DNA from 3 places in the Sphingopyxis sp. LARHCG72 genome. Region 1 is predicted to be linked to each of the others. Evidence: riboswitches for the same ligand, from Rfam matches in the RefSeq annotation. Region 1 holds a riboswitch; each other region holds the start of a gene.
What was found. A riboswitch is a leader RNA that binds a small molecule or an ion and turns the genes downstream of it on or off. The one in region 1 is predicted to bind cobalamin.
Positions count from the first base shown of each region.

Region 2: it holds a riboswitch for cobalamin, as region 1 does, so the genes downstream of both, metE (5-methyltetrahydropteroyltriglutamate--homocysteine S-methyltransferase) here and ACIPPQ_RS09340 (TonB-dependent receptor plug domain-containing protein) in region 1, are expected to answer to the same signal.
Region 3: it holds a riboswitch for cobalamin, as region 1 does, so the genes downstream of both, ACIPPQ_RS00585 (TonB-dependent receptor plug domain-containing protein) here and ACIPPQ_RS09340 (TonB-dependent receptor plug domain-containing protein) in region 1, are expected to answer to the same signal.

Region 1 covers NZ_JBIXJU010000003.1:341,133-350,700, reverse strand. Annotated here, with positions in the region: gene ACIPPQ_RS09375 (family 20 glycosylhydrolase) at 1-386, shown strand, start outside; gene ACIPPQ_RS09370 (cupin-like domain-containing protein) at 403-1,413, shown strand; gene ACIPPQ_RS09365 (hypothetical protein) at 1,410-2,102, opposite strand; gene ACIPPQ_RS09360 (ABC transporter ATP-binding protein) at 2,099-2,872, opposite strand; gene ACIPPQ_RS09355 (FecCD family ABC transporter permease) at 2,866-3,867, opposite strand; gene ACIPPQ_RS09350 (ABC transporter substrate-binding protein) at 3,864-4,718, opposite strand; gene cobO (cob(I)yrinic acid a,c-diamide adenosyltransferase) at 4,718-5,326, opposite strand; gene ACIPPQ_RS09340 (TonB-dependent receptor plug domain-containing protein) at 5,326-7,182, opposite strand; cobalamin riboswitch at 7,360-7,578, opposite strand; gene ACIPPQ_RS09335 (acetyl-CoA C-acyltransferase) at 7,628-8,788, opposite strand; gene ACIPPQ_RS09330 (acetyl-CoA acetyltransferase) at 8,790-9,568, opposite strand, start outside.
Region 2 covers NZ_JBIXJU010000003.1:197,524-207,091, reverse strand. Annotated here, with positions in the region: gene ACIPPQ_RS08690 (acyl-CoA thioesterase) at 1-289, opposite strand, end outside; gene metE (5-methyltetrahydropteroyltriglutamate--homocysteine S-methyltransferase) at 276-2,588, opposite strand; cobalamin riboswitch at 2,707-2,909, opposite strand; gene ACIPPQ_RS08680 (hypothetical protein) at 3,259-3,558, shown strand; gene ACIPPQ_RS08675 (GNAT family N-acetyltransferase) at 3,608-4,138, opposite strand; gene ACIPPQ_RS08670 (hypothetical protein) at 4,197-4,829, opposite strand; gene ACIPPQ_RS08665 (hypothetical protein) at 4,874-5,923, opposite strand; gene ACIPPQ_RS08660 (hypothetical protein) at 6,190-7,638, shown strand; gene ACIPPQ_RS08655 (GNAT family N-acetyltransferase) at 7,682-8,176, opposite strand; gene leuA (2-isopropylmalate synthase) at 8,173-9,568, opposite strand, start outside.
Region 3 covers NZ_JBIXJU010000001.1:106,231-115,798, reverse strand. Annotated here, with positions in the region: gene ACIPPQ_RS00605 (glycine zipper 2TM domain-containing protein) at 1-111, shown strand, start outside; gene ACIPPQ_RS00600 (Ppx/GppA phosphatase family protein) at 302-1,393, shown strand; gene ACIPPQ_RS00595 (RlmE family RNA methyltransferase) at 1,390-2,100, shown strand; gene ACIPPQ_RS00590 (S41 family peptidase) at 2,135-3,604, shown strand; cobalamin riboswitch at 3,657-3,840, shown strand; gene ACIPPQ_RS00585 (TonB-dependent receptor plug domain-containing protein) at 3,983-5,941, shown strand; gene ACIPPQ_RS00580 (hypothetical protein) at 5,941-6,483, shown strand; gene ACIPPQ_RS00575 (DUF1636 domain-containing protein) at 6,483-6,890, shown strand; gene cobT (nicotinate-nucleotide--dimethylbenzimidazole phosphoribosyltransferase) at 6,887-7,903, shown strand; gene ACIPPQ_RS00565 (histidine phosphatase family protein) at 7,900-8,469, shown strand; gene ACIPPQ_RS00560 (adenosylcobinamide-GDP ribazoletransferase) at 8,466-9,185, shown strand; gene ACIPPQ_RS00555 (threonine-phosphate decarboxylase) at 9,182-9,568, shown strand, end outside.

The DNA of each region.
Region 1 (9,568 bases):
CGCTCGCCGAACGCGCATGGGCGCCGGCGCCGTGGACCCCGGCGTATCAGGCGGGCGCCAGCTATGAATGGGGTGACAAGCGTGTCGATGCGGCCAAGCTCAAAGCGGGCTGGCAGGATTTTGCGGGACGCACCGCGGCGCAATTCCCGATGCTGGAGAAGATCGGGGTCGCTTATCGCGTCGCACCGCCGGGGGCGCGGATCGCGAACGGCAAGCTCGAGGCGAACAGCATGTTCCCCGGCACCGCGATCGAATATCGTGTCGAGGGCGGCGCGTGGACGCGCTATGCCGGGCCGGTGGCGGTCAGCAGCGCGGTCGATCTGCGCAGCCGCTCCGCCGACGGCAAGCGCGCCAGCCGGACGGTTCGGGTCGAACCGGCCCGGTAGGGGCAGGGGAGGTCGCGTGAACGGGGCATTGGACGAACTCGACGGGAACGACGTCGCCGCAATCACGCGCGCGGTCGAGACTGCCGACCGCCCCGTCATCATTCGCGGCATCGCGGCGGACTGGCCTGCGGTTGCCGCGGCGCGCAAGGGCGACGAGGCGATCGCCGCCTATTTGTCCGCGCGCGACAACGGCAGGCCGCTGACCGTCCTCGTCGGCCCGCCCGAGACCGGCGGCCGCTATTTCTATTCGGACGACATGCGCGGGGTAAATTTCCGCAGCGAGACAATGCCGATGGCGACCCTTGTCGCGCAATTGCTCGCGCTGCGCGGTATGGCCGATGCACCGAGCCTCTACGCCGGATCGACCCCGACGGCCGAAAGCGTCGCGAGCTTCGCGGCCGAAAATCCGCTGCCCGTCGACACCGGCGTGACCCCGCGCATCTGGGTCGGCAACACCAGCCGCATTGCACCGCATTACGACATGGCGGCGAACATCGCGGTCGTCGTCGCGGGCCGGCGGCGCTTCACCCTGTTCCCGCCCGATCAGATCGCGAACCTCTATGTCGGGCCGGTCGAACGCACGATTGCCGGACAACCGACGAGCATGGTCGATCCCGACCACCCCGATTATGCGCGCTACCCGCTTTATGCCGAGGCCGAGCAGCGCAAGCTGGTCGCCCACCTCGCGCCCGGCGACGCCATCTACATGCCGCCGATGTGGTGGCACCATGTCCGGTCCGATGGCGCGCTCAATGTGCTGGTGAATTACTGGTTCGGGCAGCGGCAGGACCGTTTTCCTTTCGCCGCGCTGATGCTCGCGATGCATTCGATCCGCGAACTGCCCGACAGCGAACGCGCGGCATGGCGCACCTGGTTCGACCATTATGTCTTCGGCGAGGGCGCGAGGGGCGCGGTCGATCACCTGCCGCCGCACGCGCAGGGCGTGCTCGGCCCGCCGTCACCGCAGCGCGACCGGATGATCATCGACTATGTCGTCGGCTTTTGCCGCAGCGGCGGGAGCGGCTAGGCGGCCTTCATCCACACGACGAGCGCAAAGCGTGTCGCGCGCGCGGGCAAGGTGCGGTGCGGGGTGAAGCGGTCGAGGAACAGCACCGTCCCTGCCGGGCATGCGGGCTGCACGCGCGGCAGGCCGGCGAGTCGCCATTCGGGGATTTCGAAGCCCTCGTCGCCCTCGCTCGCGAGCGGCGCGGGCTGGCGCTCCGCTGCAATCTCCAACCCGCCGCTTTCGGGACCGGCGTCACTCAGCGGGATCCACGCGGTCACAACGACCTTGCCGCAGCCCGTGCCGTCGTCGCGCGCGACATCGCTGTGCCACGCGTGGCGGTGCTCGGGAAAGCAGGCGATGCTGGCGCGGACGCGCGCGATCCGGCCCGCCAGCGGACGCTCGCTCAGCTCTTCGGCAGCCGCGATCAGCCGCGGATCGTTCGCCAGCGCCTGCAGCCGCGCGCCGCGATGCGCGTCGGTGCAGACCGCAACGCGCAGCAGGTTCGCGACGCTGCGTTCGTGCGCATAGACTTGGCCGATCCGCTCGTTCAGCGGGGCGTCGGGGCAGCTCTGATCGAAAGGCAGGTAGAGCGCGCGCGAGACGCGATTGATATGCTCGGCGACATCGTCTGCGGCCGCGCGGACCAGTCCGGGATCGAACAGCGGCACCGCGGCATATCCCTGCTCGGCGAACAGTGTCCCGGCGCTCATCGGGCGCGCCCGAACAGCGTGATCGTCGGCCACTCGCCGCCCGTCTCGACCGCAGCCTCGATGCCATAGACCGCGCGCAACCGCTCGGCGGTCAGCACCTCGGCGGGCGTCCCGTCGGCGACGATCCGCCCGCCGTCGATCAGCAGCAGCCGATCACAATAACGCGCCGCGAGCGTCAGGTCGTGCAGCACCGCGATCACCAGCGCGCCGCCCGCCGCTTCGGCGCGCAGCATGTCCATCACGTCGATCTGGTGTCCCGGATCGAGGCTAGCGAGCGGTTCGTCGGCGATCAGCGCGGGCGCCTCGACCGCCAGCGCGCGCGCGAACAGCACGCGCGCTCGCTCGCCGCCCGACAATTCGGTCGCGATCCGGTCGCGCAGGTCGAGCACGTCGGCGCGCGCCATCGCGCGCTCGATCGCCGCCGTATCGGCGCCCGAAATCCGCGACATGGGGGCAAGGTGCGGTAACCGCCCCAGCCCGACGAGCCGTTCGACCGTCAGCGGCCAGTGCAAGGTCTGCCCCTGCGGAACATAGGCGATCCGCCGCGCGAGGTCGGCGCGCGGCATCGCGGCGGCGTCGACGCCTTCGACGCGTACCGTGCCGGTCGCCGGCACCAGCGCGAGCATCGCGCGCGCCAGCGTCGACTTGCCCGCGCCATTGGGGCCGACGATCCCGGTCAGCGTGCCGGCGCCGAATGCGGCGCTGACATCGTGCACGACCGCGCGGCGGCCGAGCGTGACGCTGACATGATCGAGGGTGATGCTCACCATATCCGTCGCTCCCGCATCAGGTGGACAAGGAAGACCGGTACGCCGAGGAAGGCGGTGACGACGCCCAGCTTGAGCTCGTTCGTCGTCGGGATGATCCGCACGCCGAGGTCGGCGAGCGTCAGCAGCGCCGCGCCGCCGATCGCCGAGGGCAGCAGAATCGCCGACGGACTGCGGTCGGTGAGCGGGCGGATCAGGTGCGGCACGATCAGCCCGACGAAGCCGATCGCCCCCGCCACCGCGACCGCGCCGCCGACGCCGATCGCCGTGCCGACGAGCAGGCGGAGCCGCGTGCGCCGCAGGTCGGTGCCGAGCGCTTGCGCCGCGTCCTCGCCCAGCGTCAGCGCATCGAGCGCGCGGCCGTTCCAGAGCAGCATCGCGGTACCGATCGCGATGCACGGGAGCGCGATCCACACATGGTCGAACGACCGGTTCTCGAGGCTGCCGAGCAGCCAGGTCATGATCTCCATCGCCGCAAACGGGTTCGGCGACAGGTTGAGCGCAAGGCTCGTCCCCGCGACCGCGAGCGTGCCCACCGCGATCCCCGCGAGGATCAAGGTCAACGGGCTTTCGGCCTTGCCTGCGAGCACGAACAGCAAGGCGAGCGACACGAGCGCGCCGCCGGTCGCGAGCAAAGGCAGTACCACGGGATGAATTTCAGCCAGCCCGAAATAGATCGCCGCGACGCCGCCGAGCGCCGCCGCGTTCGAGGTGCCGAGAACCGAAGGTTCGGCGAGCGGGTTGCGCAGATAGCCCTGCAGGGCGGCGCCCGCGAGCCCGAGCATCGCGCCAACGGCGAGCGCGAGCAGCGTGCGCGGCAGGCGCAGGTCGAAGAGGATGACGCTGGCAACCTTGTCGCCGTCGCCCGTCGCCGCGGCGATCAACCGCGCGACCGACAGATCGACCGCACCGAACAGCAGCGACGCGGTCGCGGCGGCCAGTGTCAGCGCCGCCAGCGCGGCGATCAGCGACCAGCGGGGCAGGGCAAGGCGGCTCATGCGCCACCCCCGTCGAACTTCGCGATCTGCGCCGCCATGCTGCGCGCGGCCTGCGTATAGGCGGGGCTGCCGCACACGGTCCACGCCTGCGGGACGCTGATGCGCGGGATATCCTTCAATGCCGGATGGTGCAGCATTTCGCTCCCCTGGTCGGTGACTTTGTCGGTCGCGCTCTCGACGATCAGATAGTCGGGCCGGGCCGCAACCATTTCCTCAAGGCTCAATTGCGACAACGGCGGCTTGCCGAGCTTTCCGGCAAGATTGACGAGCCCGACGCGCGTCATCAGCTCGTCGATCAGCGTGCCGGTCCCGGTCATATAGCCGCGGCGCTGATAATAGGCGGCGACGCGGCCCTTGCCGGGCTTGGACAAGCCCGCGAGCTCGCCTTGCATCCGCGCAATCAGCGCATCGCCGCGCGCGGGATGGCCGACGGCGACGGCGGTCTTGCGGATCGACGCATAGATTTCATCGAGCGTGTTTGCGGTGTCGAGGTCGAGAAGTGGATAGCTCTGCTCAGGCAGCGCCCGAAGCGCCGCGCTGCGGCTCGCAGGCATGCCGACGATCAGGTCGGGTTCGATCGCCAATATCTGCTCGGCTGAATTGCTGAGCAGCGGGATGCCGTGCGCCTTCTCCGCCTCGCCCGACATTTCGATATCGGTGGCGTTTTTCGTCAGCCCCGCGATCTGGCCGTGATCGGCGAGCGCAAGTACGAGCTGGTCGGCGCACAGGTTGATCGACACGATGCGCTGCGGAAGCGCGGGCGCTTTGGCTGGCGCGGCGGGGGACGCCGCCCACAAGAGCCCCGCGCCGCCCGACAGCGCGCCAAGCGCTATAAGGACGCGGCGGGCCATCAGAACTCGATTCCCCGCTGCGCCTTCACATTCTGCTCGCGGAACGGATGCTTCACCTGCGCCATTTCGGTGACGAGGTCGGCCGCGTCGATCAGTTCCTGCGGGGCGTTGCGGCCGGTGACGATGAAATGCGTCATATGCGGTTTGCCCTCGATGGCTTCCAGCACCTCACCCACCGGCAGATAGTCATAGCGCAGCACGATGTTGAGTTCGTCGGCGATCACCATCGCATAGGAGGGGTCGGCGATCATCCGCTTCACCTCTTCCCACGCTTCCCGCGCGACCGCGATGTCACGCGTCCGGTCCTGCGTGTCCCAGGTAAAGCCTTCGCCCATCGGCTTGAACTCGATCAGGTCGGGGAAGCGATCGAACACGGCTTTCTCGCCCGTCGCCATCGCGCCCTTTACGAACTGGACGACACCGACTTTCATGTCGTGACCGATTGCGCGGATGGCCATGCCGAGCGCGGCGGAGGTCTTGCCCTTGCCGGGGCCGGTGTGGACGATCACCAGACCCTTTTCGACGGTCTTCGCCGCGACCTTCCTGTTCTGCGCGGCCTGGATCTTCTTCATCTTCGCCGTGTGCTCGGCGTCGGTGCGCGCCTTCATCAGAAACGCGCCCGCACGCCGCCATAGGCGGCCCGGCCATAGGTGCCGTAGCCCGCCGCGGTTGCGTAATCGGCGTCGAACAGATTGTCGACGCGGCCGTAAATCTCGAAATGGCCACCCACGGGGAAGGACGCGCGAATACCGGCGAGCGCATAGCCGTCGAGCGGCACATTGTTCGCGGCATCGTCGAAACTGTCGCCGGCCAGCGTCAGCGTCGCGCCGGTCGACAGGCCGAACGACCAGTCATAATCGGCCGACAGGCTGACCGCGTGCGCGGCACGGCGGGGCAGGCGCTTGCCGTCGAACGCCGGGCGCCCCGACCGGTCGCGTGCGTCGATATAGCTGTACGATGCGGTGACGTTCAGCGCATCGACGGGCTTCAGTGCCAGCGTCGCCTCGATCCCCTTGGCGCGCGTGCGGTCGATATTGCCATAGGTGAAGGTCGCATTGTCGTAATTGATCTGGTCGTTCGTGTTGCGCAGGAACGCGGTCAGCGAAACGAGCGCGCGGCCGTTTGCAAGACTTTGGTCGATGCCGATATCATAGCTTTTCGACCGTTCGGGGCGGAGCGCAGCATTGCCGCTGAACGCGTCGTAAAGCTGGTAGAGCGACGGTGCCTTGAACCCTTCGCCATAGCTCAGGCGGACATTGGTCGCGCCCGCGTTCGGCGAATAATTGGCGTTGGCGCCGAATGTCGTCGCGCCGCCGAACTGGCTGTGATCGTCGTGGCGAATGCCGCCGGTCAATGACAGGCCAGTGAATGGTTGGACGATCCCCAGCGCATAGACGCTGTCGATATTGGCCTTCTGGCTGTCGGTCGATCCAAAGCCGAAGAAATCATAATCGGGGCGCTCATGCTCATATCCGAAGATCAGCTTCGCTTGGCTGGCCGGCGTCACGACGCCCTGATATTCAAAACGCAGATTGGTGCCCGAATAGCCGTAATCGGGCGCGGTCCCGCGCACGAAATAATAGTCGCGCTCGTTGCGCATCCACGTCACCGCCGCGCGGCTGGTGAAATTGCCGTCGAACAGGGCGAGGTTCACCCCGGCATAGCCGATATATTGGTCGAGCTTGGCGACGTCGGCGCTGTCGGCTGGCGCGCCGAAGAAACTGTCATAATCGAGGTCGGCGTTGATGTAATAGCCGCGCAGATCAAGGCTCAGCGCATCGCTGAATGCGACCTTCAGCCGCGCGTTACCGGCGAAATTCTTGTATCCGTCCTTCTCGGTCCCGACGGCGGCCGACGAAATGCCGTCGGTGCGGAAATAGGCGCCGCCGATCCCGCCCGAAATCGCCCCGGCGGTGCCCGACACATCCGCCTTGGCATTGACCGTATCGCTATAGCCATATTCGGCCGAAGCGTTCGCCGCGAAGCCTTCGGCCGGCGTCGCGGTCATCAGGCTGACGACGCCGCCGATCGCCTGACTGCCGTGTACGACCGAATTGGATCCGCGCAGTATTTCGATCCGGTTGATGTTACCGGTCAGCAGGTGGCCGAAATCATATCCGTCGCCGATGCCGCTCGGATCGTTGACCTTCACCCCGTCGATCAGCACCAAGGTCTGCGTCGTCTCCGCGCCGCGAAGCGACACGCCGGTCACCGAGCCGGTCCCACCCGTGCGGCTGAAGCGCACGCCGGGCGTCGTTACCAGCAGGTCGACGACGTTGATCGTCTGACGCTTTTCGATCGTGTCGGCGTCGAGGATCGTGATCGCCTGTCCGACTTCGTCGCGCGATTGCTCGACGCCCGATGCAGTGACCACGATATCGTCGCGGTCGTTATCGGCGGTTTCGGCGAAAGCCGGCGTCGCTGCGGTCAGCGCGATCAGGGAAATGCTCGCAAATTTCAACATGGGAAAGCCCCCGACGCCGGCAACGAAGGGCGGAGCCTGTCGATACGCGGACGCGATCGACCGATGCCGGCATCGCAAGTGGCGTAACGCCTGCGGCACCGGCACCGAGGCGGCTCCGGCCGCCTGGTCGTCGCTCGACGGAAACCTCCGTGCCGCGGCCTTTCCCTGGACCTTGGCATTGAGCGACCCACGCCGGCAGGTCTCCTGGCTCGCGGGTCAGGGCTCGATGCACGCCTTCCCAGGTGACCCCAGTGGCTGATCCGAAAATCCGGACCGGTGCATCTCGCTCGCCGCTTACAGTTGCAGGGACAGCCTCGGCTTTCAGGGTTCAGGACGAACCCCTTCACCGCGTTCCCGTTTTAAGCCCTTTCGGGCACCGGCGCGATCATGCGCGGGGCAACCCCGCACGCGCCGCCCATAGCGGAATGGCGGTTTTGCGCAATGCCTATTGCCGCTCGACGATCATCGCCGCGCCGACCCCCATCGCGCCGGTCAGCACGACGAGCCCGTATCGGCCGCCGCACGCGTCGAGAGCGTCGAGCAGCGTCGATGTCAGAATCGCGCCGCTCGCACCCATCGGATGCCCCTTGGCAAGGTGTCCGCCCGACACGTTGATGCGCGCCGGGTCGGCGCCCCGGTCGCGGTGGAATTTGGCGATGGTGACCGCGAAAGCTTCCATGAACTCGATCCGGTCGATGTCGTCCAGCGCCAGTCCGGCGCGCGTCAGCACCTTGTCCATCGCTGCGAAGCCGGCGGTCAGCGACGCCGCAGGATCGCCGCCGCTCTCGGCAAAGGCGATCACGCGCGCACGCGGGGCGATGCCGAGCCCTTCGCCGCCGACGAGCGCCAACCCCGCGCCGTCGCAGATCGGCGGGGCGTGGGCGATGCTGTGCAGCGGCTCGAAGGTCGCGCCTTCCAGCGCCCCCGCATATTGCGCCTGCAACTCGCCGAAAGCCGCGGGCGCGGCGGCGAGCGATTCCGGGCTCGTTTGCGGCCGGATACATTCCTCGCCCGTCAGCGCGCCGGTCGTGATGCGCGACGCTTGCAGCGCCGGATCGGTTTCCGCCGCCGCGGCTTTCTGCTGCGAAGCGAGCGCGACAGCATCGAGCTCACCCCGCGTGATGCCTTCGGCGTGCGCCAGCCGGTCGGCGCCGAGCACCGGCGGCACGAAGCGCGCGCGCGGCGGCAATTCGTCATTGGTGTAGAAACCTGCGCGGTCGCCGAGGAAGTGGCTTGCGCTCATCGACTCGACCCCGCCCGCGAGGATATGCGTCGCTTCGCCGCTTGCGACCTTTGCAACGGCTTGACCGATCGCCGACAGCCCCGACGCGCAATAATTGTTGATGCTGTGCGCGGCGGTGTGGTCGGGCAGGCCCGCGTGCAGCTTCGACACCAGCGCGATATGCCCGCCCTGCGCACCCGCTTGCGTCACGCAGCCGAGCAGCAGCGCATCGGGCGTCGCCGCGATGTCACCGCAGCGCGCAGCGAGTGCCGCCGCTTGGCTACGCACCAGCTCCTGCGGGCTCAGCGCCGCAAGCCCGCCGTCGGGCCGCGCCTTGCCGCGCGGCGTGCGCACGGCGTCGTACAGATAGACGGGATGCGGCAAGTCAGGTGCCGACCACGAAGCTGACCGCCGTCGTCGCGCTGCCACCGACGTTGAAGGTCGCGAAGTTGCGCGCGCCCTCGACCTGATAGTCGCCCGCGTTTCCGGTGACCTGCCGCCAGCTGTCGAGGAGCATGCGCACCCCGGTGGCACCCACAGGGTGCCCCAGTCCGATGAGGCCGCCCGACGGGTTCACCGGCAGCTTGCCGCCGAGCGCGATCGTCCCATCCTCGACCGCGCGCCAGCTTTCGCCGGGCTTGGTGATGCCGAAATGGTCGATCGCCATATATTCGGTGATCGAGAAACAGTCGTGCACCTCGACCCCGTCGCACGCGTAGATGTCGGGCATCTCCGCACGGCGCAGCGCGTCCATCATCGCCTTGCGCACGCTCGGGAAGACATAGTCGCCGCCGCGGCTGTCCGCGACCTTGGTCGAATAGAGCAGGGGGGCGGTGGCATGGCCCCAGCCCTTGATGCGCGGAAGGCTGTCGATGGGGATGCCGCGGCGTTTGGCATAAGCCTCGGCCACCTCGCGCGAGGCGAGGAAGATGGCGGCGGCGCCGTCGGTGACCTGACCGCAATCGGACTTGCGAAGCGACCCCTCGATCAGCGGATTGACCTCGTCATTCTCGGCCAGATGGTCGTCGGTGATCGCCCAGCCGCGCGTCTGCGAGTTGGGGTTCTTTTTCGCATTGGCAAAATTGTTCGCCGAAATAGCGCGCAGATGCGCGCGGTCGAGCCCGAAGCGTTCCTCATATTCCTCGGCGACACGCGCGAACATGT
Region 2 (9,568 bases), 140 kb from region 1:
CCCAGGCTTCGACCTCGACGTGCATCGAGGTGCGGCCGACTTTTACCAGTCGCCCGAACACCGATACCTCGTCGCCGACGAAGACCGGACGGTGGAAGGTCATGCCTTCCACCGAGATCGTCACCGCGCGGCCGCGCGCGTGGCGCGAGGCCACCGATGAGGCCGCAAGGTCCATCTGCGCCATCAGCCAGCCACCGAAAATATCGCCATAGACATTGGCGTTGGCGGGCATGGCGGTGACACGGACGGCGGGCTGGCCATCGGGCATGATGGCTTCAGTTTGCATCATAAGCCTCCTTGATCCGCGCTTTCGTACGCATCGCCTGCGCGGCGGCGACCATCGCGGTCAGTGCCGGGCGCACCTCGTCCCATTTGCGCGTCTTGAGCCCGCAGTCGGGGTTCACCCAGATTTGCTGCGGCGGCAGATGCTTGCCCGCCAGTGTCAGCAGGTCGGTCATCTCGCGCTCCGCGGGGATGCGCGGGCTGTGGATGTCATAGACGCCGGGGCCGACCTCGTTCGGATAGGCGTAGGTCGCGAAGGCGTCGAGCAACTCCATCTGCGACCGCGCGGTCTCGATCGAGATGACGTCGGCGTCCATCGCGCCGATTGCACGGATGATGTCGTTGAACTCCGAATAGCACATATGCGTGTGGATCTGGGTGTCGTCGCGGACGCCGCTCGCGGTGATGCGGAAGCTTTCGACCGCCCAGTCGAGGTAATGCTGCCATTCGCTGCGGCGAAGGGGGAGGCCTTCGCGCAGCGCGGCTTCGTCGATCTGGATGATCGCAGCGCCGGCGGCTTCCAAGTCCTGCACCTCGTCACGGATCGCGAGCGCGATCTGGCGGCAGCTCGTTTCGCGCGGCTGGTCGTCGCGGACGAAGGACCAGTTGAGGATGGTGACGGGGCCGGTGAGCATCCCTTTCATCGGGCGCCCGGTCTGGTCCTGCGCAAAGCGCCACCAGCCGACGGTCATCGGCGCGGGGCGCGACACGTCGCCGTAAAGGATCGGCGGGCGGACGCAGCGCGAGCCGTAGCTTTGCACCCAGCCGGCGCGGGTGAAGGCGAAGCCCGCGAGCTGCTCGCCGAAATATTGCACCATGTCGTTGCGCTCGAACTCGCCGTGGACGAGGACGTCGAGGCCGATTTCTTCCTGCCATTTGACCGCGGCGCGCGTTTCGACACGGAGATACTGGTCGTAGGCGGCGTCGTCGATCTCGCCCTTGATGTGGGCGGCGCGCGCCTTGCGGACTTCGGGGGTCTGCGGGAAGCTGCCGATCGTCGTCGTGGGATAGGCGGGGAGGGCGAGACGCTTTTGCTGCGCGTCGCGGCGCGCGGCGAAGGGCGAGGCGCGGTTGGTCGCGCTTTCGTCGAGGGCTGCAAGGCGGGATGCGACCTCTGGATTGTGGATCTTCGGCGAGGTCTGGCGTGCGACCGCGGCGATGCGCGAGGCCGAGAAGGCGGCGAAGCTGGCGTCCTCGCCTTCGTTCAGCGCCTTGGCGAGTGCCGCGAGTTCCTCGATCTTCTGCGCCGCGAAGGCGAGCCATTGGGCGATTTCGGGGTCGAGGCCGGTTTCGAGCGCGAGGTCGACGGGGACGTGGAGGAGCGAGCAGGACGGCGCGAGGATGAGGTCGCGCTTGCCCGCCAGCTCCTTGAGGCGCCAGTAGAGGTCGGGGAGGTTGGCGCGCCAGATGTTGCGCCCGTCGATCACGCCGAGCGAGAGCAGGACGTGCGGCTGGAGCTTTGCCAGCACGGGGTCGAGCTGGCCCGGCGCGCGGACGAGATCGAGATGGAGGCCGTGGACGGGGAGGTCGGCGACGAGATCGAGATTGTCACCGAGGCCGCCGAAGTAGGTGGTGAGCATCAGCTTCGGCCCGCGGGTGGCGAGGCGGGCGTAGGCGCGCTCGAAGGCGGTGCGCTGTTCGGTCGTGAGGTCGAGGACGAGGCAGGGCTCGTCAATCTGGACCCATTCGGCGCCGGCCTTGGCCAAGCGGGCGAGGATTTCGGCGTAGGTGTCGAGAAGCTGCGGCAGGAGCGCGAGCGGTTCGACCGCCTTGCCCTTTGCGAGCATGAGGTAGCTGACGGGGCCGAGGAGGACGGGGCGGGTCGTGTAGCCGAGCGCTTTCGCTTCCTCAAATTCGTCAAAGATTTTCGTCGAGGCGATCTGGAACGTCTGGCCTGCGGTGAGTTCGGGGACCATGAAATGATAATTGGTGTCGAACCATTTGGTCATTTCCTGCGCGGTGGTGTCGTGGCTGTGGCCGCAAGCCGATGGCCCCTGGGCGCCGCGCGCCATGGCGAAATAGAGGTCGGGGTCGACGCTCTCGCCGCTCCAGTCGTAGCGCGGCGGGACCGCGCCGATCAGCGTGCTGGTGTCGAGCACATGGTCGTAGAGCGAGAAGTCGTTCGATGGCAGGATGTCGGCGCCGAGCGCTTTCTGGGATGCCCAGTTGGCGACGCGGAGGCCCGCTGCGGTGGTTTGCAATTCGGCGATGCTGGACTTGCCCGCCCAATAGCTTTCGAGCGCGAATTTGAGCTCGCGGCGAAGGCCGATGCGGGGGAAGCCGAGGGTGGCGACACTGACAGTCATTTCTTCAAGCACCTTGCAAGGGGCAAGGCGCCGGACAGACGCGTACGCACGGGACTCCGCGCCCGCAAAGCAAGGGTGGGGCGCAGCCATGCATGCGGCCTGACCGGACACCCCGCCGGAGGACGTATCTGACGAGGCAGGTCTCCTGGCTCACGGATCGACGCGGCGGTCTGGCCTTCCCGGTTCCTTGCGAACCAGTGACACGTATCGACCGCCGCTCACCGCTTACAGTTGCGGGGGCAGCGCCGGTTTTTCACCGGCTTCCCGTCTTAGCTCCACTCCGTGCAAACGAAACGGAGAACCTCGACAGCTTGGAGCATAGTGCGGGCGCGGAGCCTGTCAATATAGATATAAAGAATTCTTTATATGCTATTCAGCCACAGCCGACCACGCAAGGCGGCGCGCGATGATAAGCAGCGATCGTCAAGTCGTTTGTCGATTCGATAACGCCGCTCGTCGAACGCGCGGCCGCGGAGTGGCAGGTGTATGGCAATGAAATATTATATCTTTTTTGGATTGTGCGCCGTCTATCGCGGCGCCATCCATGTCCTGCGCGGGCCAGAGTGCGGCAAGGAGACGTATCGCAAACCCCTTTCGCCCCGGCGACGGTCCTGGCTGAACACGCCATCGAAACCGTCCCCTTCGTTTCCCCCACCGAAGGCTCCCCCCAATGAAGCTCCCCCAGCCAAATCCCAGCGGCTCCAGCGACGGCGAATGCGACTGTCTGCCGCGCCCCGATGCTCCGGCCGATTCCGCTCCCTCGCTCACCACCTATGTGCTGCGATACCGCGATGCGTGGTTCGGGATGGAAAAGCGCGTGGCGTTCGAGGCTGAGGACGTCGCCGCGGCGCTCGCCTTGATGGAGCGCGAGCCGATCGGCGACTGGGCCGAGCTGACGCAAGATGGCGAAATCATCTGTCGCCGTGGTCACGAGCCGGGCGGCGCGACCGATTATTGGGTCGTCGATTAACCGCACGCGGCCGCTTTCCGGACGCTCCTGGATGTCCTGCAAGGGTTGACTAGAGGGCCTTGCCCATGCGGATCAGCGGCACCGCGACGCCGTCCGGCCCCGGCGCTTCGATCCGCTCGATCGGTTCATAGCCGCACGCGCGGTAGAGCGGCTCGCCCGACAAGGTCGCCATCATCTCGGCGCGGCGGAAGCCCGCGCCGCGCGCCGCATCCTCGCACAGCGCCATCACCAGCCGCCCGACCCCGCGGCGCGCGAATTCGGGGTGCGTGTACATCGCGCGGATGCGCGCGGCGTCGGTCGCGGGGTCGAGCGGGGCGGGATCGCGGAGATCCTTGCTATGGTCGCCGCCATAGAGCGTCGCGCGGTGCGACCAGCCGCCGCAGCCCGCGATGCGGCCGTCCTCCTCGACGATGAAATAGGTGCCGTCGGCGATCAGCTGCGTATCGAGCCCCATCACCGCGTTGCTCGCCGCGATCTGCGCGGGCGAGAGAAAGCCCTTCTGCAGCTCGGCGATCGCGCGCGCCATCACGGCGCGCAGGGCTTCGAGGTCGGCGGGGGCGGCGAGGCGGTGGGTGAACATGCGGCTGCTATAGGGGGTGGCGCAGGGCCGTCCAGCCCCGGCGAACCGCGCGACCGCATCACGGCCTGCCGGCCCCCCGGGCGGCACCGCGGTGGCGCCATTGCCGGATGCCGCCCCAGACCAGCATCAGGATGGCGGCGATGAAAAAGAGGGCGATGGCGACCATCTGCCAGTCGCGCCAGACCTGCGGCAGCGCGGATGGCGGTGCCTTGACGAACAGGACGAGCGGTGCGCCGACGGCGAAGATGAGCAGCGTCTGCCACCAGGGGATCGCGAACCCGCGGGCCAGTTTTTCGGCGCGCGAGAGCGCGCGGACGGGCGGATTGCGGTCGAGCCGCGGCCAGACGCCGGCGACGAACCGCGCGCGCGCCAGCCGCTGGACGACCGCGACGACGAACCAGCCGCAGAGCGCTGCGATCGCGAGGATGCCGAACAGCGGATTGAAGGTAGTCGCCGCGATGAGGAAGAGCGGGAAGCCGATGACGGCGACCCAGGCCGACCGCGAAAAACGGCGTGCGTGGCGATGCGACATCAGATCCAATTCGGTCAGCAGCGCCGCCGCCTCGTCCTCGCTGACCAGCCGTCCCTCGCCGCCGGGGGTGCGCGAATAGACGAGCCCCGCCGGGTCGCGGCGAAAACGCGCGAGAAAGGACGCTCTTTCCTGCTCGATCGTGTCGTTGCGGGCCGCCATGAGCGGGCATTAGCCGAGCGGCTTTAACAACTTGCCAAGACCGGTCAGCCGCTCGCGCTTTTGCGCGCCGCCTTGCCCTCGCGCGCCGGGTCGTTCGCCGGATCGGGCAGCGCGAAGAAGGCGCGGCGCGCGGCCTCGCCGGCGAGGCGCAGCGGCGCGAAGGCCTCGGTGCGGGCGTCCTCCCATGCGACTTCCTCGTCGACGTCGAGCGCGCGTTCATAGTCGGGGTCGCCGAACTGGCCGTCTTCGGTGCCCGCGAAGCCGTCGGGCGGCGGGAAGTTGGTGCGCAGCTCGCTGCTTTCGTCGTCGTACCAGACGGTCATCGAGGCCGCCGCCTGCTCGGGGGTCGGTTCGGCCTCGTCGGCGCCTTCGGCCTCGGCGTCCGAAGCGGCGGAAAACTGCGCAACTTCATTCGCGATCGCGGTGTCGTGCCAGAGGCTGGCGAGCGGGTTGGCGCGGTTGTCGTGGCCCGCGAGCCAGAGCGCGAGCGCGGCGGGCATTCCCTCGGCCGGGCCGGTTGCGGCGCCGGTATCCTGTTCGCTTTCGGGCGTTTCTGCGGTGGCTCCTTCGGCGGCAGCGGTGCGGGCGGCCCCGGCCCCGCCGCGTGCGGCTTCCGCAACGTCGAACAGCGAGAGGAAGCCCGGCCAGTCGCCGGCGACGATCTGTGCGAGCATCTCTTCGCCCGGCCATTCTCCTCTTTTGGGCGCGCGCGTTTCGACCATCTTGTCGAGCCGCGCGAGCATCGCGAGGCCGAGACGGGAATCGAGGCGGCGGCGCTTGACGAAGCTGCGATCCTCCTCGCGCATGATCGTGCTCGTCTCCTCATGCCCCCAGATCGCGCGGTCGAGCAGCTCGTCGACGAGCCGCCCGCGCGCGATGAGCAGCGCCGCGGCGCAGCCGAGCCTGAACGCCGCGCCCTCGGGCCGCTGCTTCAGCTGATAGACGGCGGCGGGCGACATGCCGACCTTCGCCGCCGAAATCTTCACCGACCCGTTGGTGGCGAAGGCTTCGAGAAACTCGCGCTGGAGTTTGGGCGTCCAGTGATAGCTGCCGGGGGCGGGGATGTACGCGGGATCGTGCGGGGAGTCGTCCATCGATTCGTCCTTTCGGTTGGTTAAAACCGACAAAATAAACCATATGGGTAAAATGTAGGAAAGGGTTTTGAGCTTCAACAGGTGGATTGACAAACCAGCGGCAGTGACGCAACCTGACGGCGCTTCTGGATAGAAGCTGAAATGAAGCCTGAGATGGTTTCGGTTATCGGTCGCTGCAAAGCGACAAAATGGTTGGTTCGCCGACATGATGGCACCTATTTCGTGCTCGATAGTCGAAATCAGTCTCTTCAATTGAAGGACTGAAAATGACTGATAAATCCAAACTAATCATCCGATTTTCTCTCGTCGCTGAACAGCCTAGTTCGCGAGATGAAGAGCGCCTTAGTTCGAATTCCAGCGAAAATTCGATCGCCGGGATTAAGCGCTATACGGGCTTCGTCCGAGGGCGCGATCTCTACGCGCTGTTTGATCATGTCTCCCTCGAAGCGAACCCTCGTGCAGCTAAGACGGGTAGCGTGACCAACGGAATCTTAGAGTCATTGGATGAAACTCCCGAACTCTTTCCGTTCAAATCCAAAGGCATCTTGATCGGTACGGCGGGTTACGAAGCTCTCCAGCGGAACCGTTTTGAATTGGTTTTCGAAAACCCAGAGTCGGAAGGCATCCTTGATGGCGGCCACAATATGTTGGCTATCGGCATTCACATGCTTTCGGCTGTCGCGGACGAACGCGAAATCAATCGCATCTCGCTTTGGGAAGACATGAAGGGGCTGTGGGAGGATCGTCGTTCGGAGTTGGAAGAGGTCAAGGAGCAGTTTGATTTTCTTGTTCCGGTCGAGTTGCTTGTACCTTCGGATCCGGAAGACGTGCGGGCGGTTCAGCAGTTCGAGATGTCGGTTTTGGACATCTGCGCGGCGCGAAACAATAACGCCCAGCTGACGCAGGAAACAAAGTCGAACAAACTAGGATTCTACACTGAGATCCGCGAGCGGTTGGATCCGGCGATTGCTTCCCGTGTTGAATGGAAGAGTAACGAATGGGAAAGCAACGAGGCTCGCCCGGTCAAAGTTCGTGACCTTTTGGCCTTGGCTTGGATTCCTCTTAACCGAGCGAACGAAGCGAAGCTTTTGCCACTGGAAATCAATGTAACGCCGCAGAATATCTACCGCAACAAAGGCGAGTGCTCCAAGCAGTTCGACAAGCTTATGTTTGATCCTGGCGTGTCGGAAGCGCGCGATGGTCCGACGCATGAACTGATCAATGATACGGTGGCAAGCTGCTTCGATATTCTTGCCGATCTTCCGAAGCTTTATGATAAGATTTATGCCGATTTTCCGGAGGCGTATAACTCTAACACTTATCGCTTCGGCGCGAACCCGATCGTCAAAATGTACAGCCCGGCTCGGCGAGAAGCAGCAAAAGACAAAAGTTCCTTTGTCCTATCACAGCCGACCACGCATTATCTCAATATTCCGGTCAACTACCGGTACCCTGACGGATTGATCATGCCGCTGGTTTATGGGTTGAAGGGCCTCATGGAAATCGACGGCGACCGCGTTGTTTGGGGCACCGACCCGGTTGAGTTCCTTGATCGTTACCTCGGGGATATTGCTGGAGCTTATCGTCTCGTGCTGGATATGGCGCGTTTCGATCCGCAAAAACTTGCAAAGAATCAGGCCAGCCACGAGTTTGCGGTTGGTGAATTTGAGAAGGCTCTGATCGTCCACCGATCCAAAACGGTGTCGATCATCTGACAACGCGAAACCGCCGATGACCGACAATCATCGGCGGTTTCTATCATTCAGATCGTGCCTGGAAATCGCGAACGAACAGCGTCAATTCCGCATTCGGATCCTCTGCTGAGGGAAAGCTAGCGCCTAGCTGAATGAAGCCGTATTCAGGTAGGATTTTCAGGATCCTGTCAGTCTTGGTTGTCGCATACATGCCATTTGGGGCTGCTGAAATCGCCGCTTGGATAAGGCTTCTTGCTAACCCTTGATCCCGATAATCCGGATGGACAACTACCCAGCCCATTTCGAGCGGAAACTGTACTTCGCGCGCGCGTTCTCCGGATTTGACGAAATAGCCTCGGCGATGGTCGGGATTTGGGTCTTTAATAGCCGCAGTCCCGATCAATCGGTCTCCGTCATATATCGTCACCAGCGCGACCGCACGGTCAACTAGGTTGCCAAGGGTGTGCTTGCTAACCTGAGCGCCTTGATGAACCATAGCTATGAACTCGTCGCGTTGGGCCGACGACAATTCATTGGGTTTAAATATAACCGGGGTCATGCCCCGTTAGCCGCCGACAAAATCGCCCGCACACTCGCCGTCGCAACGTCCGTATCCAGCCCGCAACCGAACAGGCTTTTCCCGTCCGCCGTGCGGCACTCGACATAGGCTGCGGCCTGCACATTGCTGCCCTGGCCGATCGCGTGCTCGCTATAGTCGACGATGTCCATCACCGGGCCGCCGCTTTCGCTGAGCGCGGCGATGACGCTCGACATCAGGCCGTTGCCGCGGCCGCTGACGCTGCGCGCCGTGCCGTCGATGGTAAGCTTGCCGGCGAAGATGCGGTCGGCGCCCGAATGGGTTTCGGACCAGTCGACGAGCTGGAAGCGCTTGGCTTCGGTGGCCAGATACTGACCCTCGAACGCGTGCCAGATATCCTCGGCGCCGAGTTCGCGGCTCGTCTGATCGGCGAGCGCCTGCACGATATGGCTGAAGCTCGCCTGCATCTTCTTGGGCAGTTTCAGGCCCTTGTCCTGTTCGAGCACCCATGCGACGCCGCCCTTGCCCGACTGGCTGTTGACGCGGATCACCGCTTCGTAGCTGCGGCCGAGGTCGGCGGGGTCGATGGGGAGGTAGGGGACTTCCCATTTTTCGTCATTCTGGCGCTCGCGCGCGGCGAAGCCTTTCTTGATCGCGTCCTGATGGCTGCCCGAGAAGGCGGTGTAGACGAGCTCGCCGCCATAGGGGTGGCGCGGGTGGACGGGCAGGTTGTTGCAATATTCGACCGTCTGGATGACCTCGTCGATGTTCGAGAAGTCGAGCTGCGGGTCGACGCCCTGCGTGTACATGTTGAGCGCGATGGTGACGAGGCAGGTGTTGCCGGTGCGCTCGCCATTGCCGAACAGGCAGCCCTCGACGCGGTCGGCGCCCGCGAGCAGGCCGAGCTCGGCCGCCGCGACGCCGGTGCCGCGGTCGTTGTGGGTGTGCAGGCTGATGATCGCGCGGTCGCGGTTCGGCAAATTCTTGCAGAAATATTCGATCTGGTCGGCGTAGATGTTCGCCGTCGAGGCCTCGACCGTCGCGGGGAGGTTGAGGATGATCGGCTTGTCGACCGTGGGTTGCAGGATGTCCATCACAGCTTCGCAGCAGGCGATGCTGAAATCGAGCTCGGCGGTCGAGAAGGTTTCGGGGCTGTATTCGAAGCGCCAGTCGGTGCCGGGCAGGCGCGCGGCATTGTCGCGGAGCTGCTTCGCGCCCTCGATCGCGATGCCCTTGATCTCGTCCATCTCCATGCCGAAGACGATCTTGCGCCACGCGGGGCTGACCGCGTTATAGACGTGGACGATCGCGGTTTTTGCGCCCGCGAGGCTGTCGAAGCTGGTGCGGATGAGGTCGGCGCGGCTTTGCGTCAGCACCTGCGGCGTGACGCCCTCCGGGATGCGGCCCGAACGG
Region 3 (9,568 bases), on a different contig from region 1:
GGTCATGAAATCGCCGGCCGCGGCGACCGTACGGTCGGCACGATCATCGGCGGCGCCGTCGGCGCCATCGCCGGCCGCGCGATCGACAAGGGGAATGACGGCTGCCGTTAAGAGGCAGTCCCGACCCCCAATAATTCCTCTCCCCCTTTCACCCCGTCCGGCCCCGCGCCGGGCGGGGTTTTCTTTGCGCCGTGCCGCCGCGGGAGGAGAAGCTTGCCATAAAGGCCGGGGAAGCCTAGGTTTGCCGCCAAGTGCACGCCCGCGGTTTTGCGGGCGCGTGAGCAGACAGGTAATAATAGCCATGCGGCAAATGGCAGCGCCATCGAGGCGACCGCCGCGGCCCGGCCCGGCGGTAAAAGGACGAAACAAGGCGGGCGGCGATGCGCGCCCGATGCCGGTCACGCGGCCGCGTAGCTATGCCGCGATCGACCTTGGCACCAACAATTGCCGGCTTTTGATCGCGCGACCGCAAAATGGCGAGCTTGTCGTGATCGACGCCTTTTCGCGCATCGTCCGGCTCGGCGAAGGCCTGCACGGCACCGGGAAGATCAGCGATGCGGCGATGGACCGCACCGTCGCGGCGCTCGCGATCTGCGCCGACAAGCTCCGCCGCCGTCACGTTTCGCTGTCGCGCGCAGTCGCGACCGAAGCATGCCGCCGCGCGACCAATGGCGAGGAACTCGCCGAGCGCGTCCGCCGCGAAACCGGCATCGTCCTCGACATCATTTCGGCCGCCGAAGAGGCGCGCCTTGCCGTCCTCGGCTGCCATAACCTGATGGAGCCCGGCGACGGTCCGGCGCTGATCTTCGATATCGGCGGCGGTTCGACCGAACTGATGCACGTCGACGTGTCCGACCATGACGTCAAGATCCACGACTGGATCAGCGTGCCGTGGGGCGTCGTGTCGCTGACCGAGCACGCCCCGCTGCCCGAGGACAGCCTTGCCGGGCGCCAGGCCGCCTATGCGCATATGCGCGAAGTGACGCGCGAGGCCTTTGCCGCCTTTGCCGGGCGCGCCGAACGCTTCGCTGGCCAACCGCTCCGCCTGCTCGGAACCAGCGGCACGGTGACGACGCTCGCCAGCGTTTTCCTCGACCTGCCGCGCTACGACCGTCGCGCGGTCGACGGGCTCGTCGTCCCGTCGGATGCGATGCGCGACATCAGCCGCCGCCTTGCCGACGCGAGCATCGCCGACCGCGCCGAGATCGCGTGCATCGGCCGCGAGCGCGCCGACCTGGTCGTCGCCGGCTGCGCGATCCTCGAAAGCATCATCGACCTGTGGCCCGCGGCCCGCGTCGGCGTCGCCGACCGCGGCATCCGCGAGGGCATATTGCGCTGCCTTGCGGTGCAGGGCCGAGACATTCCGGTCACCCGCCGCGAGTATCGCAAATGAGCGGCGGCAGCGGAAAAGGTGGCGGCGGCCGGGGCGGCCTGCACGTGCGCGTCAAGACCGCACGCAAACGCAGCGTGTCGTCGACGCGCTGGCTGCAACGCCAGCTCAACGACCCCTATGTCCGCCGCGCACAGGCCGAGGGCTATCGTTCGCGCGCCGCGTACAAGCTGATCGAACTCGACGACAAGTTCGGCTTCCTCAAGAAAGCGCGCGCGGTCGTCGACCTGGGCATCACGCCCGGCGGCTGGTCGCAGGTCGTGCGCAAGGCGAACCCGCGCGCGCGCGTCGCGGGGATCGACCTGCTCCACTGCGAACCGATCGAGGGCGTCGCGATCCTCGAGATGGATTTCATGGACGATGCGGCGCCCGACGCGCTGATCGAGGCGCTCGGCAGCGCCCCCGATCTCGTGATTTCGGACATGGCGGCGAACACCGTAGGCCATCCGCAGACCGACCACCTCCGCACGATCGGGCTGGCCGAGACCGCCGCCGATTTCGCGGTGCAGAATTTGCAGCCCGGCGGCGCCTTTGTCGCCAAGGTGTTCGCCGGCGGCGCTGACCGCGAACTTCTGACTTTACTCAAACGTCATTTTTCGACGGTAAAGCACGCCAAGCCGCCGGCGAGCCGCAAGGGGTCGCCCGAACTCTATGTCATCGCGCAGGGCTTCAAAGGCCGCGGCGACGGGGCGGAAGCGGAGACGGAATAGAACGCGAATGGGTCGCATCCGGGGGAGAATATTGATGGGCAAGTCGAGGCAGTCGGTCGCGGCCGTGACACTGGCAGCGCTGATGCTGGCATCGTGCGGTGGAGGCGGCGACGGCAGCCTCGGAAGCGGGGGCCCGATCACCGTTCCGCCCACCCCGACACCGACGCCGACCCCGACCGCTAACTGCGGCCTCTCCGCGCGCCAGTCCTTCGCCAAGGCGGTGATCGACGAATGGTATCTGTTCCCGAACGACGTCGCGAGCGGCGTCAATCCGGCGAGCCATGGCACCGTCCAATCCTATATCGACGCGCTGGTCGCGCCCGCGCGGGCACTGAACAAGGACCGTTTCTTCACCTACATCACCTCGATCGCCGAGGAGAACGCCTTCTACGCCAACGGATCGAGCGCCGGATTCGGCGTTCGCATGGCCTATGATGCGGCGAACCAGCGGATCGTCATCGCCGAAGCCTATGAAGGCGCGCCCGCCTTTGCCGCGGGGATCGATCGCGGGACCGCGATCGTCGGGATCGGCACGACCGCCGGCACCGTGCGCAGCGTATCGAGCATCGTCGCGTCCGAAGGGACCGCGGGGCTGACCAATGCGCTCGGCCCGAACGATCCGGGCGTGAGCCGCGTGCTGCGCATCACCGACGCCGCCGGCACGCGCGACGTCACGGTGGCCAAGGCCGACTATTCGCTCGACCCCGTTTCCGACCGCTATGGTGCAAAGATCATCAGCGAGGGCGGGCGGAACTATGGCTATATCAACCTGCGCAGCTTCATCTCGTCCGCCGACCCGCAGCTTCGCACGGCGTTCCTGAATTTCCGGAACCAGGGGGTGACCGACGTCATCATCGACTTCCGCTACAATGGCGGCGGGCTCGTTTCGACCGCCGGGTTGATGGGCGACCTGCTCGGGCGCAATCGCACCTCGAGCGAGGTTTTCTCGCAGATGGTCTTCCGGCCGTCGAAGGCGTCGGCGAACAATGAAACGCGCTATTTCGCCGCGCAGCCCGAATCGATCGCACCGACGCGCATCGCCTTCATCGGCACCGGATCGACCGCATCGGCGAGCGAGCTCGTGATCAATTCGATGCTGCCCTATCTCGGTACCAACATGACGCTCGTCGGCGCCAACACCTATGGCAAGCCCGTCGGCCAGATCGCGCTCGACCGGGCGGAGTGCGACGACCGGATGCGCGTGATCGCCTTTGCGACCGCCAATTCGGCCGGCGCAAGCGACTATTATGACGGGCTGGCGCCCAAGATCGCGAACAGCTGCGCCGCGAACGACGACCTGAGCCTGCCGCTCGGCGATCCCCGCGAAGCATCGGTGCGCGCGGCGATCGGCTTCCTGTCCGGGACCGCCTGTACCACGCGCATCGCCGGCGCGAGCGCCGGCGCCGCCGCGCGCAGCAGCCGGTCATTGGCGCCCGAGCGGCCAGAAATGCTGATGGCCGACCGGCCAAGCGCGGCACAGCGCGACCTGCCGGGGCTGTTCTGACGAACGCCCTGCTGCATTGCAGCAATTGACCGCGCCCCGGAAATCGGGCTAACGGCCGCGGCAAGCGACAGGTTCCCCGGCGACGGGGACGAAGAGGGAACGGGAAAACCCCGGCTGCCCCTGCAACTGTACGCGGCGAGCCATCGGCCACTTGCCATTGGGATTCCGGTCTCGAGAAGGCGGCCGACCGGCGCTGACCCGCAAGCCAGGAGACCTGCCCGTCGCCGTCGTCTTTCGACCGGACAGGGTGTGCCGGGCGGACGGGGGTGAACCCGCATGACGACAAAGTTGGCTGCGCATGGGCGCGGGCGATGGCGTGCGTCCCCGGGACAACCGCATCGACCGTGCACATGGGCGGCCTTGTCGATGGGGTACCCAATGTTCAAAGTGATTTTCCGAAGTTCGATCTGCCTTGCCGCCGTCGCGGCCTCCTCCGCCGCGGCCGCCGACGAAGCGGCGACCGCGCACGCCGTCGCCGCCGATGGCGACAGCATCATCGTCACCGCAACGCGCGCACCGCTGACGCTCGACGAGGTGCCCTCGTCGATCGCGGTGCTCGACAAGGAAGCGATCGACCGCGCGCAGGACATCGGGGTGACCGAACTCCTGCTCCGCACGCCGGGCATCAGCATCTCGCGCAACGGCGGGTACGGCACGTCGACCTCGCTGCGCATTCGCGGCGCCGAATCCGAGCATAGCGTCGTCGTGATCGACGGGGTGAAGCTCAACGACCCGTCGTCGACCGGCGGCGGCTTCAACTTCACCAATTTGCTCGCGGGCGACATTGCGCGCATCGAGGTGCTGCGCGGGCCGCAGTCGATCCTGTGGGGTAGCCAGGCGATCGGCGGCGTGGTCAACGTCGTGACCGCCTCGCCCGAAAAGAGCCTCGAAGGCAGCTTCGATCTCGAGGCCGGATCGCGCGAGACCGTGAACGCGCGCGCGGCGATCGGGGGCCGTACCGGACCTCTGAGCTGGCGCATCGGCGGCCAGCGCTTCACCACCGACGGCATTTCGTCGCACGCAAAGGCGTTCGGCGGGGTCGAGCGCGACGGCTATCGCAACCACAGCGTGTCGGGCCGCGCCGAACTGGCGCTCGCCGACAATGTCAGCGTCGATGTGCGCGGCTATTATTCGAGCGGCCGGGTCGAATTCGACGGCTTCAACGTCGACAGCAACGACTATGGGCTCAACAAGGAATTCGTCGGTTATGCGGGGCTGAATTTCGACCTCGCGGACGGGCGCTTCCGCAACCGCGTCGCTTACGCCTATACCGACACCAACCGCGACAATTTCAACCCCGACCGCGCGCGTCCGCAAAGCTTCGAGGCCGACGGCAAGAACAAGCGCTGGGAATATCAGGGCAGCTTCGATTTTACCGATCGCATCACCGCGATCTTCGGGGCCGAGAATGAACGGTCGGATTTCCGCAGCCGTTCGCCCGCGGCCTCGCTCGCCACACCGCTACCCGCCTTCGCGCGCGGCAAGGCCGAGCTGACGAGCGTCTATGGCCAGCTCAGCGTCGAGCCGGTGGACGGGCTCACGCTCAACGGCGGCGTCCGCTACGACGATCATGACAGCTTTGGCAGCCAGACGCTGTTCGCTGCGGGCGGCGTGTGGCGCCTGTCGACCGGCACGGTGCTGCGCGCGAGCTATGGCGAAGGGTTCAAGGCGCCGTCGCTCTACCAGCAGTTCAGCGAGTACGGGAATGTCGGGCTCGACCCCGAAGAGGCGCATGGCTGGGAAGCGGGCATCGAACAATATCTGTTCGACCGCAAATTCGTCGTCGGCGCGACCTGGTTCGACCGCAAGACGAAGAACCAGATCATCTACAACAGCTGTTCGTCGACGACGACCAACCCGATGTGTTTCGTGCCGGGCGACCCGACGACGCGGCGTTTCGGCTATTATTCGAACGTCGCGCGCAGCGAGGCGCACGGGGTCGAAGCCACCGCCGCACTGGCGCTCGGCGGGCTGAAGATCGACGGCAATTACAGCTGGATCGTCGCCGAGGACCGGTCGCCGGGTACCGCCAATTTCGGCAAATGGCTGCCGCGCCGTCCGCGCAATACCGCCAACGCCTCGGCAAGCTATGGCTTCGACTTCGGACTCGAACTCGGCGCGGCGGTGCGCTGGTCGGGCAAAAGCTATGACAATGCGAGCAACGCCCAGCGGCTCGACGACTATACGCTCGTCGACCTGCGCGCGGAATTCGCGCTGTCGGACGAGGTCAAGCTGTTCGCGCGCGCCGAGAATATCTTCGACGAGCAATATATGACCGCGTTCCGCTATGGCTCGCTCGGCCGCAGCATCTATGCCGGCATAAGGGGGCGCTTCTGATGGCCGCGTTGTCGCAGCGCGGCGCGTCGGCGCTCTGGGTGTCGTTGCTCACCGCGGCGAGCACAGTGACGACGCTCGCGCTGGGCTGCGCGACGCCCTTTCCCTCGCTCGCGGCGCTCGCGGCGGTGCATATGCACCGCCGGGGCGGCATCGCCCTGATGCTGCTCGCGTGGGCGGCGAGCCAGTTCGTCGGCTTTTTCCTGCTCGGTTATCCGCGCGACGGAAGCACGCTCGCGTGGGGCGCCGGGCTCGGTACCGCGGCGGTGGGATCGGCGCTCGCAAGCTATGCGGCGTTGCAGGCGCTCCCCTACCGTTCGGTCGCGGCGCGGCTCGGCCTCGCCTATGCGGCGGGGTTCACGGCGTTCAAGGCGATCATCCTCGGCTGGGCGCTCGTCCTCGGCGGGCTGCATACCGCGATGGCGCCCGACCTGCTCGCCGAACAGTTCGTGCGTAACGGTGCGATCCTGATCGGACTCTATGCCCTGTATCGCGCGCTCGTCGCGATCGGGGTCCCGGCGCCGCCGAAAGCGGCAGCCGCCTGATGCTGACGCGCGTCGACCCGGGCCCGGCGGTCGTGGTGTGCAACACCTGCCGCCACAGCCGCACGTCCCGGGACGACGCGACAGGCGTGCGTGGCGGTGCGCGGCTCGTCGAGGCCTTGAAAAGCCTCAAGCGGGACGAGCCGCGCTACGCCGGCATCGCGGTGCAGGAAATGGCGTGCCTCTTCGCGTGCCAGGACCATTGCACCGTCCACCTGCGCGCGCCCGACAAGGTCGGATATGTCCTCGGCCGGTTCACCGGCGACGAAGCGTCGGCGCGCGCGATCCTCGACTATGCCGTCCACTATGCCGCGAGCGAGCATGGCCGCGTCCCCTTTTCGCTTTGGCCCGAGGGCGTCAAAGGGCATTTCATCACGCGTACCCCGCCACCAGGATTCGTCGCCGAATGACCAGTTTTGCTTCCGCCCATGCCTTCGAGCTCGCGCTCGCGAACTTGCGGGAACCCGATGACGGGGCCGCGGCCGACGCACGCATCAGGCAGGGCGAGTTGACCAAGCCCGCGGGTTCGCTGGGGCGGCTCGAAGAATTGGCTATCTTTTTCGCCGGCTGGCAAGGCAAGGCGCGGCCGAAAATCACCCACGCCCGCGCCGCGATCTTCGCGGGCAATCATGGCGTCACCGTCCACGGCGTCAGTGCGTTTCCGCCCAGCGTTACCGCACAGATGGTCGCCAATTTCGCGAACGGCGGCGCCGCGATCAACGCCCTGTCGGGCGCAGCGGCGCTTGAGCTGACGGTCGTCGCACTCGACCTAGACCGGCCGACCGCCGACTTTACGGTCGATGCAGCGATGAGCGAGGCCGAATGCCTCGATGCGCTGAACCGCGGCGCCGCGGTCGTCGACGCCGATCTCGACCTGATCATCCTCGGCGAGATGGGCATCGGCAATTCGACCGCTGCCGCGGCGCTATGCGCGCGTAGCCTCGCCGGCGGCGTGGCGGGATGGGTCGGCCCCGGCACCGGCGTCGACGGGCAAGGCGTCGCGCGCAAGGTCGAGGTCATCGAACGCGCGCTCGCCTTTCACATGGATGCGCCGCGGTCGGCGTTCGAGACGTTACGCCGTGTCGGCGGGCGCGAGATTGCGGCGATCGCCGGCGCGATCCTGCGCGCGCGCCAGCTCGGCGTGCCGGTGTTGCTCGACGGCTTTATCTGCACCTCGGCGATTGCGCCGCTCGCCGCCGACAATCCCGCAATCGCGGGCCATTGCATCGCGGGCCATTGTTCGGCCGAGCCGGGGCACAAGCGCCTGCTCGCGCTGCTCGGGCTCGATCCTTTGCTGTCGCTCGACATGCGGCTGGGCGAAGGCAGCGGCGCCGCGGTCGCCGCGAATATCGTGCGCAGCGCGCTCGCGGCGCACGACCGGATGGCGACCTTTGCCGAAGCGCAGGTTTCGGCATCGCTGTGAGCGATTTCGCGCTCCATCTGCTGCGCCACGGCGCGCCCGAAACGCCGGGATTGCTGATGGGCCGCACCGATGGCGCACCGACAGCGGACGGCATCGCCGCGTGCGCGGCGCAAGCCGGCGGCCTCGGCATCGAGCGGCTGATCGCAACGGACCTGCGGCGCAGCCGCGCGGCGGGCGAAGTAATCGGCGCGGCCGCGGGCATACCGCTCGCCATCGATCCGCGCTGGCGCGAACTCGATTTCGGCGCGTGGGACGGCAAGCCGGGCAGCGCGGTCGATCCGGACGCGCTCGGCCGTTTCTGGGATGATCCCGACGCAAATCCGCCGCCGGGCGGCGAGCGCTGGTCGGCGCTCGTCACGCGCGTGTCGGCCGCCCTCGCCGACCTCGCGCCCGTCCCGACGCTCATCGTCACCCACGGCGGCGCGATGCGTGCCGCGCTCCACGCCCTGTGCGGGTTCGACCAGCGCCAGCTTTGGGCGTTCGACCTCCCTTATGCCTCGCTGCTTTCGCTCCGCGTCTGGCCCGGCGAACGGCCGGGCGCGCAGATCGCGGGGCTCTATCCATGAAGGGCCTCATCGTCGCGATCCAGTTCCTGACGCGGCTGCCGACGCCGCGCGTAACGGTGTCGAGCGACGAGTTCGCGGCGTCGATGCGCTGGTTTCCCGCCGTCGGGCTGATCGTCGGCGCGCTCGTCGCGGGCGCGGGCTGGGCGGGCGCACGGATCGATCCATGGACGGGGGCGCTCGCCGCGCTGGTCCTGTGGGTTGCAGTCACCGGCGCGCTCCATCTCGACGGGCTCGGCGATATCGCCGATGCGAGCGGCGCGGCGCATAAGGACCGCGAACGCCTCATCGCCGTGCTCGGCGACCCGCATGTCGGCAGTTTCGCGGTGGTCGCGATTGCGCTGCAACTGATGACGAAGCTCGTGCTGCTCCACGCGCTGCTCGACGGCCAAGCGTTCGTTGCCATCGCGCTCATACCCTTTGCCGCGCGGATCGGCCCGCTCGTCTGGTCGCGCGCGCTGCCCGACCTCCACGCCGGACTGGGCTCGCGTTTCCGCAACGCCGTGCGTCCGCTCGATTTCCTGTTCTGGAGCCTCGCGCTCGTCGCAGCGGCATGGGCGTTGCCGTCGCTGCTGGTCGCGCCGCTCGTCTTCCTCCTCTGGGGTTGGTGGCTGCTGCGCAAGATCGGCGGGATTTCGGGCGATGGGCACGGCGCGGGGATCGAGATCGGCGAAAGCCTGCTGCTCGCCGCGGCGTTGCTGCTGGCGCATATGGCATGAGCGACCCCTGGACCTGGCACGGCGGGGGCCTCGAAGCCGCGAAGCGTCGTTTCGGCGGTGCCGACTGGATCGACCTGTCGACGGGGATCAACCCGCATCCCTGGCCGGGTGCCGCGACCATGGCGTTCGACTGGCAGCGACTGCCCGACACGCAGGATCTCGCGCGGCTCGAAGCGGTTGCCGCCGGCTATTTCGGCGTCGATGCGCGCCATGTCTGCGCAGTGCCCGGCACCGAAATCGGCCTGCGCCTTGTCGGTGCCCTCATCGGCGGCCCCGCGCAGCATATGGCCCCCGGCTATCGCACGCATGGCGCGATGATCGCGGGCAGCGCGGCGGTGACCTGGCCCGATATGGGCGACCGCGCTGGCCACCTGATCCTCGCC